DNA from 2 places in the Mycobacterium sp. NPDC050441 genome. Region 2 is predicted to be linked to the other one. Evidence: riboswitches for the same ligand, from Rfam matches in the RefSeq annotation. Region 2 holds a riboswitch; the other holds the start of a gene.

Region 1 (7,340 bases), on a different contig from region 2:
GCACCCGGACCGCGCAGCACACCGTCGAACAGGATCTCGGGGGAGAACAGGTCTTCGGCCAGGATCCGCGCATAGTCCTTGGTGATGATGTCGCGCTGAGCGTGCAGCAGCCCCTGGAACTGGATGAAGCCGAGGTACTTAGTCGGGCGGACAGGCCGGAACAACATGTTGAGCGCGATGTAATCGCTGATGAAGCCGACGCCGAAGCCGAATGCCGGCATGATCCACGGGTTCTGGAACAACGCCCATGCCACCACCTGGACGAGCCCGATACCCAACCCGAAGTAGATGCCGCTGCGCCGGACGAATGCCATGGCGTTGTCGCCGAGCCCGCGCATCAGCTTGTTCAGCTTGTCCTTGTTGCGGACGAGCGTCGTGACGGCCAGGTACTGGATGTCGACGAACCGGTTGAGGTCCGCCCGCATCTCGTTGAGCATCTTCTCCACGACCTTGGGGGTCTGGTCGTGAATGCGGGCCTGAATCGCGTTGCGCGCCGCATCGGGCAACGAGTCCCACAGTCCGGGTCGGATCTGCTCGGCGATATCGCGGGAGATCTCGTCGACCACCTGGGTCAGCGGCTCGCGCAGCGCGTTGACGGCTTCCTTCGCGTCGACCTTCTCGAGCAGTTCCTCCGGTTTGAGGAGGTTCTGGGTGAGTAGCTCGATGGTCTTCGAGCCCACCTTGCCCGCCCGGCGTGGCACGATGCCCTGCCAGCCGAACGGCCCGATTCCCTTGAACTCCATCGGCCGGTAGATCATCTCCAGCGCGACGATCTTGGTGCTCCATCCGACGAACGCAGCGACGAACGGCATGGACAGGTAGATCAGCCAGTTGACGCTGAAATCGGCCTTGATCTCCTGCCACGTCTGGACCGCGAGAATCGTCTCGGCCGTATTCATGCGCGATCCGCCTTCGGCTTCTCGCTGGTGCTCATGCGCGGTCCGCCTTCGGCTTCTCGCTGCAGTTCATGCGCGATCCGCCTTCGGCTTCTCGCTGCAGTTCATGCGCGATCCGCCTTCGGCTTCTCGCTTGGGGGTCACGAACCGTCCCGCAGCACCGCGGACTCCCACAAACCGCGCCCCAGGCCCGACAGCGACAGGGTCAGCTTCTCCACCCGTGCGGCCAGCGGCCCGCGGGAGCCGTTCTTGATCGCCTGCAACACCATCGGCTCGGCCAGGAGCACCTCGTACTCGGCCTTCTGGGAAGGGTCCTCGGGACCGGTCTCGACCAGACCCAGCGACATCAGATGACCGACGTACTGCGGGACCATGCCGGGCAACGCCACATTGGCGGTGCGGCCGATCAAGCAGGCGTTCTCCAACACCGCCTGGCCGGGGGTGCGCGATCGGGTCCAGGTGTGGATGTTGACCAGCGGCGACGCGTCGCCTTCGGAGAGCGCGCCGAGGATCCGCGCTTCGTCGGCGACCAGCTGGTCGAGCAGCCGGTGGTACAACTCCACCTGGCTGCCCGCCGTGCTCTGATCCAGAGCCCGGTCCAGCAGGCGGTCCATCTTGGTATTGAGCGATTCGGGCGTCGGCTCCTCCGGCGTGGCGATTGTCACCGGTCGGGGTGCCGCCGAATCGATGGCCTCCAGCCGGTTCTTCACCAGCGTGGCCAGTTGTTCCTCACCCCAGGCCGCCAGCTTCATACTCGTCTTGGCGGCGTCGAGCGCGCGATCGGCGATGCCGAAAGGGTCGTACCGCTTCGGCAGCAGTGGGCGCTCGTTGCGCGGGGTGCGGATCGCGATGGCGATTTCGCCGACGGGCGTGGCGAACCTGAACGCCCGCCGCTGCGTGTTCTTGCGGCGCACCGGAGCGTCATCGGACACCGTGTCGTCCGGACCCCTCTTCGACAGTTCCTCTGACATCACTGATCGATCGCCTCCCCACCTACCTGCTGTCCCCGAGCTGTGGGCACCGTACCCGGTCACCTGGTGAGGTGCCGAAGTCGCAGGTGGTTGACGGGGGTTTGTGAGCCAGCAGGCGGTGTCCCTTCCGGTGGATGAGGACAACGCGATTGTGCGATTGCTCAAAGGCACTCGTCGGTGTTTGGGCATTATCTGCTCGCTACAGGCGTGCACCGGGAGTGATGCTGGCAGTCGAACAACCGGCGATTCGAAAGGCTGGAAACCACAGATGAGCACGCGTAACGGCATCATCGGCGCACTGCCCGCCACCAAGGTCCCCCGCTATGCCGGGAAGGGCACATTCGCCCGTATCGCCGACATCCATGAGGTGTCCGACTACGACATCGCGATCCTCGGCGTGCCCTTCGACGGCGGCACCTCCTACCGGCCCGGTGCCCGGTTCGGCCCGATGGCCGTCCGTCAGGCCGCGCGCACGCTGCGCCCCGGCTATCACGTAGAGCTCGGGGTCGCGCCGCTGGAGCATGTCCAGGTGGTCGACGCCGGCGACGTCGCGGTCACGCCGTACAACATCGCCGAGGCCTGCCAGCAGATCCAGGATCACGCCTCCGACATCCTCGCCGGCGGCGACCGCCGCATCGTGTCGATCGGCGGTGACCACACGATCGCGCTGCCGAATCTGCGTGCGCTGCATGCCAAGCACGGCCCAGTCGCGCTGGTCCACTTCGATGCCCACCTGGACACCTGGGACACCTACTTCAACGCCCCGGTCACGCACGGCACGATCTTCCGGCGCGCGTTCGAAGAGGGCTTGTTGATCGAGGATCACTCGATCCACGTCGGCATCCGCGGCCCGATCTACGACCAGATGGACCTCGACGACGACGCCCGCATGGGGTTCAAGATCATCCGGGCCGGTGACCTCGACGTGATCGGCATCGACGCGGCCGTCGACGTGGTGCGCCGCCGGGTCGACGACCTCCCGGTCTACCTGTCCATCGACATCGACGTGCTCGACCCGGCGTTCGCCCCGGGCACCGGCACCCCCGAATCCGGTGGTCTGACCTCACGCGAACTGCTCAAGATGCTGCGCAAGATGACCGGGCTGAACATCGTCGGCGCCGACGTCGTCGAGGTGGCCCCCGCCTACGACCACGCGGAAATCACCTGCGTGGCGGCCGCGACGGTGGTCTTCGACATCGTGTCGCTGATGGTCGCCGGACGGGTGTCCAATCTGCCCGTCAACGGTGAAGTTGCTGCCACAGCCACGTAATCGAGTAGCATCCGTCACATAACTGAATACGTCGATGACGCATTGCGGGAGAACCTCCGATTCGGAGGCGCCGTAGGAGCAACTCCTCCCCGGGAATCTCTCAGGCCCAATACCGCAGTGTCGAGACAACTCTGGAGAACAGTGCGATCGCATGGATCGCGCTTACCGAAGGGGAAAGGCGCAACGCGCTAAAACTCTCAGGTTTCAGGACAGAGCGGGGAGGTGTCACCAAACGACGCATCGCGTAACCGCGATGCCCGAAACCGGAGTCACCTCATGCCTGAGTGCACCGCAATTGTCAACGACGCCAATGGCTTTGACCATCAGGGCTTTCGCGACCGCCATATCGGCCCGGACCAGACCGGCGAGCGGCGCATGCTCGACATTCTCGGATTCGCAACCACCGATGAGCTGATCGACAGCGCGGTGCCCCAGCAGATCCGTTGCACCGATGGCCTGCGACTGCCCGCCGCGCGATCGGAACAAGAGGTGCTCGCGGCGCTGCGCGACCTGGCCGACCGCAACCAGTCGCGGATTCAGATGATCGGCCTCGGCTACCACGACACGATCACTCCCGCGGTCCTGCGCCGCAACATGCTGGAGTCGCCGGCCTGGTACACCGCCTACACGCCGTACCAGCCCGAGATCTCGCAGGGCAGGCTGGAGGCGCTGCTCACCTTCCAGACGCTCATCGAGGACCTCACCGCGCTGCCGGTCGCCGGTGCATCGCTGCTGGACGAGGCCACCGCGGTGACGGAGGCGGTGCTGTTGATGCGGCGGGCCAACAAGGCCGGGTCATCCAACCGGGTGGTGCTGGACGCCGATTGCCTGCCGCAGACGCTCGCGGTGGTGCGCGGGCGGGCCGAAGCCGTCGGCGTCGAGGTCGTGGTCGCCGACCTGACCGAGGCATTGCCGGACGGTGACGCCTTCGGCGTGGTCTTCCAGTCCCCGGGCGCCAGCGGTGTGGTGCGCGACCTGGCTCCACTGGTCGCCGCGGCACGCGACCGCGGCATGCTCACCACGGTTGCGGCCGACCTGCTGTCGCTGACCCTGATCACGGCCCCCGGCGAGCAGGGCGCCGATATCGCGGTGGGCTCGGCGCAGCGGTTCGGTGTCCCGTTGTTCTTCGGCGGTCCCCATGCCGGGTACATGGCCGTGCGGTCCGGACTGGAGCGGATGCTGCCCGGCCGGCTGGTCGGTGTCTCGGTCGATGTGGACGGCAAGCCTGCCTACCGCCTTGCGCTGCAGACCCGCGAACAACACATCCGCCGCGACAAGGCGACCAGCAACATCTGCACCGCGCAGGCGTTGCTGGCCAACGTGGCCGCCATGTACGCCGTGTATCACGGTCCGGAAGGGTTGCGCGCCATCGCAACCCGCATCCACCGCCATGCCGCCGCGCTGGCCGCCGGCCTGCGATCCGTGGGCTGCGAGATCGTGCACGACCGGTTCTTCGACACCGTGACGGTGCGGGTGCCCGGCGGGGCCGAGCAGATCGTGGCGGCCGCCGACCGTGCCGGGATCAACCTGCGCCTGGTCGACGCCGATCATGTCGGCATGTCGTGCGACGAGTGCACCACCGACGACGTGGTCGGTCGCGTGCTCGGGGTTTTCGGGGCGTCGACCGCGGCCGCCGGTCATCCGTTCGCGCTGCCGGCTGATCTGCTCCGCACGTCGGAGTATCTGCAGCACCCCGTGTTTCATTCGCACCGGTCCGAGACGGCGATGCTGCGGTTCCTGCGGGAGCTCTCCGACCGGGATCTGGCGCTGGACCGCACCATGATTCCGCTCGGATCCTGCACCATGAAGCTCAACGCCGCTGCCGAGATGGAGCCGATCAGCTGGCCCGGGTTCGCCGGGATCCACCCGTACGCGCCGGCCGAACAGACCGCGGGTTACCTCGAGCTGATCGGCAATCTGGAAAGCTGGCTGTCCGAGATCACCGGCTATGACCGGGTTTCGTTGCAGCCCAATGCCGGATCCCAGGGTGAGCTTGCGGGCCTGCTGGCCATCAACGCCTACCACCGGTCACGCGGCGACGATCACCGCGACGTCTGCCTCATCCCGCAGTCGGCACACGGCACCAATGCGGCGTCGGCGGTCCTGGCCGGGATGCGGGTGGTCGTGGTGAAGACGGCGGCCAACGGCAACATCGACCACGACGACCTCGAAGCCAAGCTCGCCGCCCACAACGGGCAGGTCGCCGCGATCATGCTCACCTACCCGTCGACCCACGGCGTGTACGAAACCGATGTCCGCACTGTGTGCGATCTCGTCCACCGCGCCGGCGGGCAGGTCTACGTCGACGGCGCCAACCTGAACGCCCTTGTGGGGCTTGCCAAACCCGGCGAGTTCGGCGGCGACGTCTCACATCTCAACCTGCACAAGACGTTCTGCATCCCGCACGGCGGCGGCGGTCCGGGGGTCGGGCCCGTGGCGGTCCGCGCACACCTGGCGCCGTTCCTGCCCGGTGACCCGCTGCAGGACGGACCGGCGCCGGTGTCGGCGGCCAACTACGGGTCCGCAGGCATTCTGCCGATCACCTGGGCCTACCTGGCGCTCATGGGCCCGGACGGGTTGACGGCGGCCACGAAGGCCGCGGTGTTGGGCGCCAACTACCTCGCGACGTCATTGGCCGGGCACTACCCGGTGCTCTACACCGGGGAGAGCGGGCTGGTGGCACACGAATGCATCCTCGACCTCCGGGAGATCACCAAACGCACCGGCGTCACCGCGGAAGATGTCGCAAAGCGGTTGATCGACTACGGTTTCCACGCCCCGACCCTGTCGTTCCCGGTCAGCGGAACGCTCATGGTGGAGCCCACCGAATCGGAGGATCTGGCCGAGCTGGACCGGTTCATCGCGGCGATGATCAACATCCATGACGAGATCAGCCGCGTCGGCTCGGGGGAGTGGGAGCTCGAACTCAGCCCGCTGCGCCAGGCCCCGCACACCGCCGAACAGGTCACCAATGCCGAGTGGGCACTGCCGTACAGCAGGCAGTACGCGGCCTATCCCGTTGCCTCGCTGCGGCTCAACAAGTACTGGCCGCCGGTCCGCCGCATCGACGGCGTGCACGGCGACCGCAATCTCGCCTGCTCGTGCCCCGCACCCGAGGCGTTCCAGACCGACACCGTCGAGAGCCTTCAGGAGGTTTTTGCATGACCGACAACCACACCCCGGCGTCACCGCTGCTCGACGAACATCGCGGATTGGGCGCCACATTCACCGACTTCGCCGGATGGGCGATGCCGCTGAAGTACGGCAGTGAACTGGCAGAGCACCGAGCGGTCCGTGAGTCCGCGGGGCTGTTCGATCTGTCCCACATGGGCGAGATCTCGATCACCGGCTCGCAAGCCGCTGAGGCACTGGACTTTGCGTTGGTCGGCGAGGCGTCCAAGATCGTCGTCGGGCGGGCCAAATACTCGCTCATGTGCGACGTCGACGGCGGGGTGATCGACGATCTGGTGGTGTACCGGCTCGCCGGCGACCGCTTCCTGGTCGTCGCCAATGCCGCGAACGCTCCGACGGTGGCACGCGAACTGTCGAGCCGGGCCGCACAATTCGAGGCCGACGTCGACGACCAGTCCACCAGTACCGCGCTGATCGCCGTTCAGGGGCCCGCGGCGGAAGGCATCGTCAGCTCACTGGTGCCCGACGAGCAGCTGGAACTGGTCGCGCATCTCAAGTACTACGCGGTGACCGCGGCACAGGTCGCCGGTATCGATGTGCTGTTGGCGCGTACCGGCTACACCGGCGAGGACGGCTTCGAGCTCTACGTGCCCAACGCCCAGGCGGTGGAGTTATGGCGGTCCTTGCTGGCGGCCACCACCGAGGTCGATGGGTTGCCTGCGGGCCTGGCCTGCCGCGACACCTTGCGACTCGAGGCCGGAATGGCGCTCTACGGGCACGAGCTCACCCGCGAGCTCAACCCGTATGCGGCCGGCCTGGGCAAAGTCGTCCGCCTGGGTAAGGAGTTCGTTGGACGCGATGCGCTGCAAGGACTTTCCGAGCTGCCGGTCTCCCGCGTCCTGGTCGGGCTGAAGGGCGCAACCCGCCGCGCGGCCCGGGCCGGTTACGCCGTCGAGAACACCGACGGGGCCGCGGTGGGAATGGTGACGTCAGGCGCGTTGTCGCCGACTCTTGGCTACCCGATCGCACTGGCCTACCTCGACACGGGTCTGGCCGAACCCGGAACCGTGG
Region 2 (7,340 bases):
CCAGCTGAAAGCCGCAATCACGACGCCGATAACCGCGGTGATCGGGCCGATGACCGACCAGGTGACGGTGTTGCTCATCGGACTGCCCTGCAACACACCGAATCCCTGCAGCGCCCAGATGAGGCCGAACAGCGCCACGATCACACCGACCGCGAACGTCACAACGTATCCCCTGTTCATGGTTGGATGCTACGCGCTACGGGATGCCGGGTCCGTCACCTCAGCCCTGCACGGTCGGCCGGAGGACGATCTCGCCGATCTCGACATCGCGCGGCTGCTCGATCGCGAAGGCAACGGCGCGCGCCACCGCCTCCGCTGGCAGACCGAATTCGTCCATGTCTGACCGTATCCGGGCGCGCAACACCGGATCGTCGATCGAACCGTCGAGCTCGGTGCGGACGAATCCGGGTGAGATGGACGTGGTCCGGATGACGCCGTCGGTGGATTCCTGCCGCAGTGCCTCCATGACGGTGCGCACCGCATTCTTGGTGCCCGCGTAGACACCCATGCCCGGCACGATCTTCAATCCGGCGGTCGACACCGTGGTGACGAAATGACCATGACCCTGACGCCGGAACACCGGTGCTGCCGCGGCGATTCCGTGCAACACACCGCGCAGGTTGACGTCGATCATCGTCGACCAGCCGTCGACGTCACCGTCGGACAACGGCCCGATCTTGCTGATCCCCGCGTTGCTCACCAGAACATCCAGCCCACCGAACTCACGCGTCGCCGCGTCGACGAGCATTTCGAGATCGGCGGGACGGGTTACGTCGACAGTCAGGGCGACCACGCTTGACCCTGCGGACCCGAGTTCGGCGGCGATCCGATCCAGACGGTCGGTTCGTCGTGCGCCCAGTACCAACTTGGCACCCCTCGATGCCAGCAGGCGCGCAGTCGCCTCACCGATGCCGCTGCTGGCCCCGGTAACGGCGACGACAGTGCCGGTGATGGGATCCGTCACGGCTGCAGCACCAATTTCCCTCTGGTATGGCGCTTTTCCAGCTCGGCGTACGCGGCCCTGACATCGTCGAGGGCGAACACCCCGGCGATCGGCACGTCGAGTTCCCCGTTGGCGGCGAGGTCCGCCAGTTCGGCGATGACCGCGATATCGGCCCCCTCCGCATTGCCGGCACTCTGGACACCGAACTCCTCGATGGCACCGAAATCGATGATGGTGTCCACTCGCTCGGGCGCGACGCCCAACTCCTCGACCGCCAGCTTCACATATCCGCCGCCGAAGAAATCCAGGAAGGCATCGACGCGACCCGACGGGGATGCGGCGCGGAGCCGCGCGGCCAGATCGTCGCCGTAATTGACCGGAACGGCGCCGTGCGTTGTCAGCCACTCATCGTTCGCGGACCCGGCGATGCCGAGCACGGTGGCGCCGGCGCGCCTGGCGAGCTGCACCGCAATGGTGCCGACACCACCGGCGGCGCCGGCGATCGCCACGGTGTCCCCGGGTTGTAGCCGCACCGCACGCACCGCCGCGTAGGCAGTGGCACCTACTACATACAGCGATCCGGCGACCTCCCACCGAAGGCCGGACGGTTTGGGAACCAACTGAGCAGCCGGCACGGCTACGTACTCGGCGTGGCTTGCACGCTGGTTCGTGAATCCGAGCACCTCGTCACCGACCTCGAACTCGGTCACTCCCGGTCCGATCTCGGCGACCACACCGGCAAGGTCGCTGCCCTCGCCCGATGGAAATGTCGCAGGGAACCGGTCCTCCAGCTCGCCACGACGAATCATGGCCTCGCCGGGGTTGATACCGGCGGCACGGACCTTCACGAGCACCTCGCCCGCAGCCGGGACCGGCCGCGGCACGTCACGCACCTGCAGCACGTCGATTCCTCCGTACTGGTCGAACTGCACTGCCTTACTCATGATCTCTTCTCCTTCATTTACATCTCCTACGACGGCGGCAGCTCTGAAAACATTCCAGGGGCGTGACCTGGGAAACAGTGTCGGTGCAGCAGAGTAATATCGCACACATGTTCGAATCACTCGCGAAGGTTGATTCCGATGCAGACGAAGCGGCACTGCGGGACCGCATCGCCGAACTCGAACGACTCAAAGCCGCCGCGGCAGCCGGACAAGCTCGCGCGACCGTCGCCATGGAGTCGGCCCGACACTCCGCCGAAGCCGCTACCAGGGTCCCCGTCGCACGGCGTGGCCGCGGGCTCGGCACCGAAATCGGACTGGCTCGCATGGACTCTCCCGCCAACGGCCGTCAACACCTCTCCGACGCCCGCATCCTCGTGCTCGACCTGCCCCACACTCTGGCCGCCCTCGAAACCGGCGTCCTCACCGAAGCCCGGGCTCGACTGATCGTCCGGGAGGCCGCCTGCCTGTCCCCCGCCGACCGGCGCCGCCTCGACCACGAACTCTGCGCCGACCCCGCCAGCCTGATCGGCCTCGGCGACACCCACATCCGCAGCGACGCCAAACCCATTGCCTACCAAGTTGATCCGATATCCGTCATCGACCGGGCAACCAGGGCGCCCGAGGATCGCACCGTCACGTTCCGGCCGGCCGCTGACAACATGGCCATCGTCACCGCCCTGCTGCCCGCGACCGACGCAGCGTCAGTGCGCTACACGCTCACCGAAGCGGCCGACCGCTGCGCCGACGGACGCAACCGCGGCCAGACCATGGCCGACACCCTGGTCACCCGCGTCACCGGCCGCGATACCACCACACCGGTCCCCGTCGCGGTCAACCTCGTGCTCTCCGACGACACCTTGCTCGCCGGCAGTACCCAACCCGCCCACCTGCAGGGCCACGGACCCATTCCGGCAGCGGCAGCACGGCGCATGATCCGCGATGCACTGGTCGACGACAACTCCTGGGCCACCCTGCGACGCCTCTACGCCACCCCTGGCACCGGCACCCTGGTCGCCATGGAATCCCGATCCCGACGATTCCCGAAAGGCCTCGCCCGGTTCATCGCCACCCGCGACCGAACCTGTCGCACCCCCTACTGCAACGCCCCCATCCGACACATCGACCATGTGCAGCCACATCACCGGAACGGACCGACCTCCGCGGCCAACGGCCAGGGATTGTGCGAACACTGCAACTACGTCAAGGAACACCCCGGCTGGCAAGTCCGCACCCGCACCGACGAATCAGGCCGCCACACCACGGAACACATCACCCCCACTGGCGCGACCTACCGCTCCACCGCACCCCCGCTAGCCGGAGGCCTGCGGGTTCTCACCCGCGAGGTCCACGTCGTGGTCAACAAGCGCGCCGCCTAGCTTCCGTTCACTCACGGCGAACCCTGACACCGGACGTGGCGGGAACAAACCTGACGCCACCAAGGTTGAGCGCATCAGACTGAACTTTGGAGGTTTGATGTCCGAATCAAACGCAGTGCCCGTCCTGTTCTTGAGCGAGCCGATCGTGCTGCCCGGAATGGTGGTGCCCGTCGAACTCGACGACGCTGCCCGCGCGGCGGTCGATGCCGCCCAGGCCAGCGAATCCGGCAAGCTGCTGATCGCCCCTCGCCTGGACGACCGCTACCCCACCCACGGCGTGATCGCCTCGATCGTGCAGGTCGGACGCATGCCCGGCGGCGCGGAAGCGGCCGTCGTCCGCGGTGAGCGCCGCGCTCACATCGGCTCCGGAACCACCGGACCGGGCGCGGCCCTGTGGGTCGAGGTGGAAGAAGCGGCCGAGGCAGTCGATTCCACGACCGACGAAACCAAGGCGCTGGCCGCCGAATACAAGAAGCTGCTGCTGGCCATGCTCCAGCGGCGCGAGGCCTGGCAGATCGTCGACGTGGTCAACAAGATCACGGACCCGTCCGCCCTGGCCGACACGGCCGGCTACGCCTCGTACCTGACCGACGTGCAGAAGCGCGAACTCCTGGAAACCGAGGACACCGCGGCGCGCCTGAGCAACCTCATCCAATGGACCGGCGAGCAACTGGCCGAGGTCGAGGTCAACGACAAGATCGCCGAGGACGTCCGGTCGGGAATGGACAAACAGCAGAAGGAATTCCTGCTGCGCCAGCAGTTGGCAGCCATCCGCAAGGAACTGGGCGAAGGCGAGCCTGAGGGGTCCGATGACTACCGGGCCCGGGTCGAGGCCGCCGATCTGCCGGAGAAGGTGCGCGAGGCCGCGCTGCGCGAGGTCGGCAAGCTGGAGCGGTCCAGCGAGCAGAGCCCCGAGGGTGGCTGGATCCGCACCTGGCTGGACACCGTGCTGGACCTGCCGTGGAACGAGCGCACCGAGGATTCGACCGATCTCAAAGGGGCCCGCGAGATTCTCGACGCCGACCACCACGGACTGGACGACGTCAAGGACCGCATCGTCGAATACCTGGCCGTGCGGGCCCGTCGCGCCCAGCGCGGCATGGCCGTCGTCGGCGGGCGTGGTTCCGGTGCCGTGATGGTGCTGGCCGGTCCGCCCGGGGTCGGCAAGACCTCGCTGGGTGAGTCCGTGGCCCGCGCGCTGGGCCGCAAGTTCGTGCGCGTCGCCCTGGGCGGTGTGCGTGACGAGGCGGAGATCCGTGGTCACCGCCGTACCTACGTCGGCGCGCTGCCGGGTCGCGTGGTGCGAGCCATCGGCGAGGCGGGTTCGATGAATCCCGTTGTGCTGCTGGACGAGATCGACAAGGTGGGCTCGGACTACCGCGGCGACCCGTCGGCCGCACTACTGGAGGTGCTGGACCCGGCGCAGAACCACACGTTCCGCGACCACTACCTGGACCTGGATCTGGACCTGTCCGACGTGGTGTTCCTGGCGACGGCCAACGTCATCGAGAACATCCCGTCCGCACTGCTGGACCGGATGGAACTGGTGCAGATCGACGGTTACACCGAGGACGACAAGGTCGCCATCGCGCGGGACTACCTGCTGCCCCGGCAGGCCGAGCGTGCGGCGCTCACCGATTCCGAGGTGGCGGTGACGGACGCGGCGTTGCGCAAGATCGCTGCGGACTACACCCGCGAGCCCGGCGTTCGGCAGTTCGAGCGGTTGCTGGCCAAGGCACTGCGCAAGGTCACGACGAAACTGGACTCGACCGAGGCCCCGATCGTGGTCGATGAGCCGGATCTCGTTGAGTACCTGGGCCGTCCACGGTTCACCCCGGAATCCGACGAGCGCACCGCGGTGCCGGGCGTGGCGACCGGCCTGGCCGTCACCGGCCTGGGCGGTGATGTGCTCTTCATCGAGGCCAACGGGAACGACGGCGAACCGGGCCTGAAGCTGACCGGCCAACTTGGTGACGTGATGAAGGAGTCGGCACAGATCGCGCTGTCCTACGTGCGGGCCCACGCCGAGCAATTGGGCGTCGACCCGAAGACGCTGGACCGCCAGATCCACGTCCACGTGCCCGCGGGCGCGGTGCCCAAGGACGGTCCCTCGGCCGGCGTCACCATGGTGACCGCACTGGTGTCGATGGCCACCGGGCGGCAGGTGCGCGGCGATGTCGGCATGACCGGTGAGGTCACGCTGAACGGCCGGGTGCTGCCGATCGGCGGGGTCAAGCAGAAGCTGCTGGCGGCACAACGCGCCGGACTGAAGACGGTCTTCATCCCGGCGCGCAACGAGCCCGACCTGGACGACGTGCCCGCCGAGGTGCTCGACGCGCTGGAGGTCAAGCCGATGACCGACGTCGCCGACATCATCGTGGCGGCGCTGGAACCGGTCGCGGGGGTCGCGGGGGTCGCAACGGCAGCCGCCTAACCGTCGTGAGCGGCCGTGTTTGTACGCCGAGGACAGCATGTGTCCGTACCGACACGGTCGCTCGGCGGGGAGTGCTGACCATGGGGGTGCGCAATCCGCACCCGGCTGCTAACGTGACGCGCGGCACATTCCGGGGGTTCGGGGTGGCTCACAACTTAAGACGCCATTGAGTCGCGGCGGGAGAGTCCCGCCGTATCCAGCCGGCGGGCGCCGCAGGAGCAAATCCTCCCCAGGAATCTCTCAGGCCCCCGTATCGCCGCGACTAGGCACCTCTGGAAAGCAGTCGGCCACACCAGGACCGGCTCACCGAAGGGGCAGGTGAAGCGCCGATAGCGGCGGTTCGTGAAAACTCTCAGGTTCAAAAGGACAGAGCGGGGAGGCGCCCGCAGCCCGCGCTCTCCATAGCGCCTGAGATCCTCGAGGTTGTCATGTCCCAATCCAGTGACCTGTCCGCTGATTCAGCGGAATCGCCCTCGTCCGGCGAACCACAGCACCTCTCCCGCCAACTCTCCAATCGGCACATCCAGCTGATCGCAATCGGCGGAGCGATCGGAACGGGCCTGTTCATGGGCTCCGGCAAGACCATCTCGCTGGCCGGCCCATCAGTGCTGTTCGTCTACATGATCATCGGCTTCATGCTGTTCTTCGTCATGCGAGCGATGGGCGAATTGCTGCTGTCCAACCTGCATTACAAGTCCTTCGCCGATTTCGCGGCCGACCTCCTCGGCCCGTGGGCGGGGTTCTTCACCGGCTGGACGTACTGGTTCTGCTGGATCGTCACGGGCGTCGCCGACGTGGTGGTGATCGCCGGGTACGTAGCCTTCTGGTGGCCGAACCTGCCGCTGTGGATACCGGCGCTCGCGACGGTCGTGGTGCTCATCGGGCTGAACCTGCCCACCGTCCGGGCCTTCGGTGAGACCGAGTTCTGGTTCGCCCTGATCAAGATCGTCGCGATCGTGACATTGATCGTCATCGGCCTCGTCATGATCTTCACCAGTTTCGAAGCGCCCACCGGCGCCCAGGCTTCCTTCGCCAACCTGTGGAACGACGGCGGGTTCTTCCCCACCGGCCCAATGGGATTCGTGGCCGGATTCCAGATCGCGACGTTCGCGTTCGTCGGGATCGAACTGGTGGGCACCACCGCAGCCGAGGCCAAGGACCCCGAGCGCAACCTGCCCAAGGCGATCAACTCGATCCCGGTCCGCGTCATGCTCTTCTACGTCGCCGCCCTGACCATCATCATCGCGGTCACGCCGTGGCGCGAGATCGATCCGAAACTCAGCCCGTTCGTGGCCATGTTCAGCCTCGCGGGCCTTGGAATCGCGGCATCGGTGGTCAACTTCGTGGTGCTGACCTCGGCGACGTCGTCAGCCAACTCCGGTATCTATTCGACGTCCCGGATGGTCTACGGCCTGGCCACCGAGGGTGACGCGCCGAGCCTGTTCGGCAAGCTCACCTCCCGGCGCGTGCCCGCCAACGCGTTGTTCCTGTCCGGGGTGTTCCTGCTGTCGGGTGTGGTCATGGTTGTCGCGGGCGACTCGATCGTCGCGGCCTTCACCCTGGTCACGACCATCTCGTCACTGTGCTTCATCTTCGTCTGGACGATGATCCTGGTCAGCTATCTCGTGTACCGCAAGCGCCGG

Evidence for each region. Region 2 has a riboswitch for glycine ahead of cycA (D-serine/D-alanine/glycine transporter). Riboswitches for the same ligand answer to the same signal wherever they lie in the genome.
Region 1: linked by a shared signal. The riboswitch ahead of gcvP (aminomethyl-transferring glycine dehydrogenase) and the one ahead of cycA (D-serine/D-alanine/glycine transporter) in region 2 are both predicted to bind glycine.

What each region holds. Positions count from the first base shown of each region.
Region 1 is NZ_JBFAJS010000001.1:348,333-355,672, reverse strand. Features, by position in the region: gene AB0I14_RS01845 (DUF445 domain-containing protein) at 1-899, opposite strand, end outside; gene AB0I14_RS01840 (Abi-alpha family protein) at 1,037-1,867, opposite strand; gene speB (agmatinase) at 2,136-3,137, shown strand; glycine riboswitch at 3,173-3,262, shown strand; gene gcvP (aminomethyl-transferring glycine dehydrogenase) at 3,414-6,302, shown strand; gene gcvT (glycine cleavage system aminomethyltransferase GcvT) at 6,299-7,340, shown strand, end outside.
Region 2 is NZ_JBFAJS010000010.1:73,791-81,130, forward strand. Features, by position in the region: gene AB0I14_RS26415 (hypothetical protein) at 1-180, opposite strand, end outside; gene AB0I14_RS26420 (SDR family oxidoreductase) at 221-964, opposite strand; gene AB0I14_RS26425 (NADP-dependent oxidoreductase) at 961-1,887, opposite strand; gene AB0I14_RS26430 (HNH endonuclease) at 1,995-3,263, shown strand; gene lon (endopeptidase La) at 3,361-5,697, shown strand; glycine riboswitch at 5,865-5,963, shown strand; gene cycA (D-serine/D-alanine/glycine transporter) at 6,126-7,340, shown strand, end outside.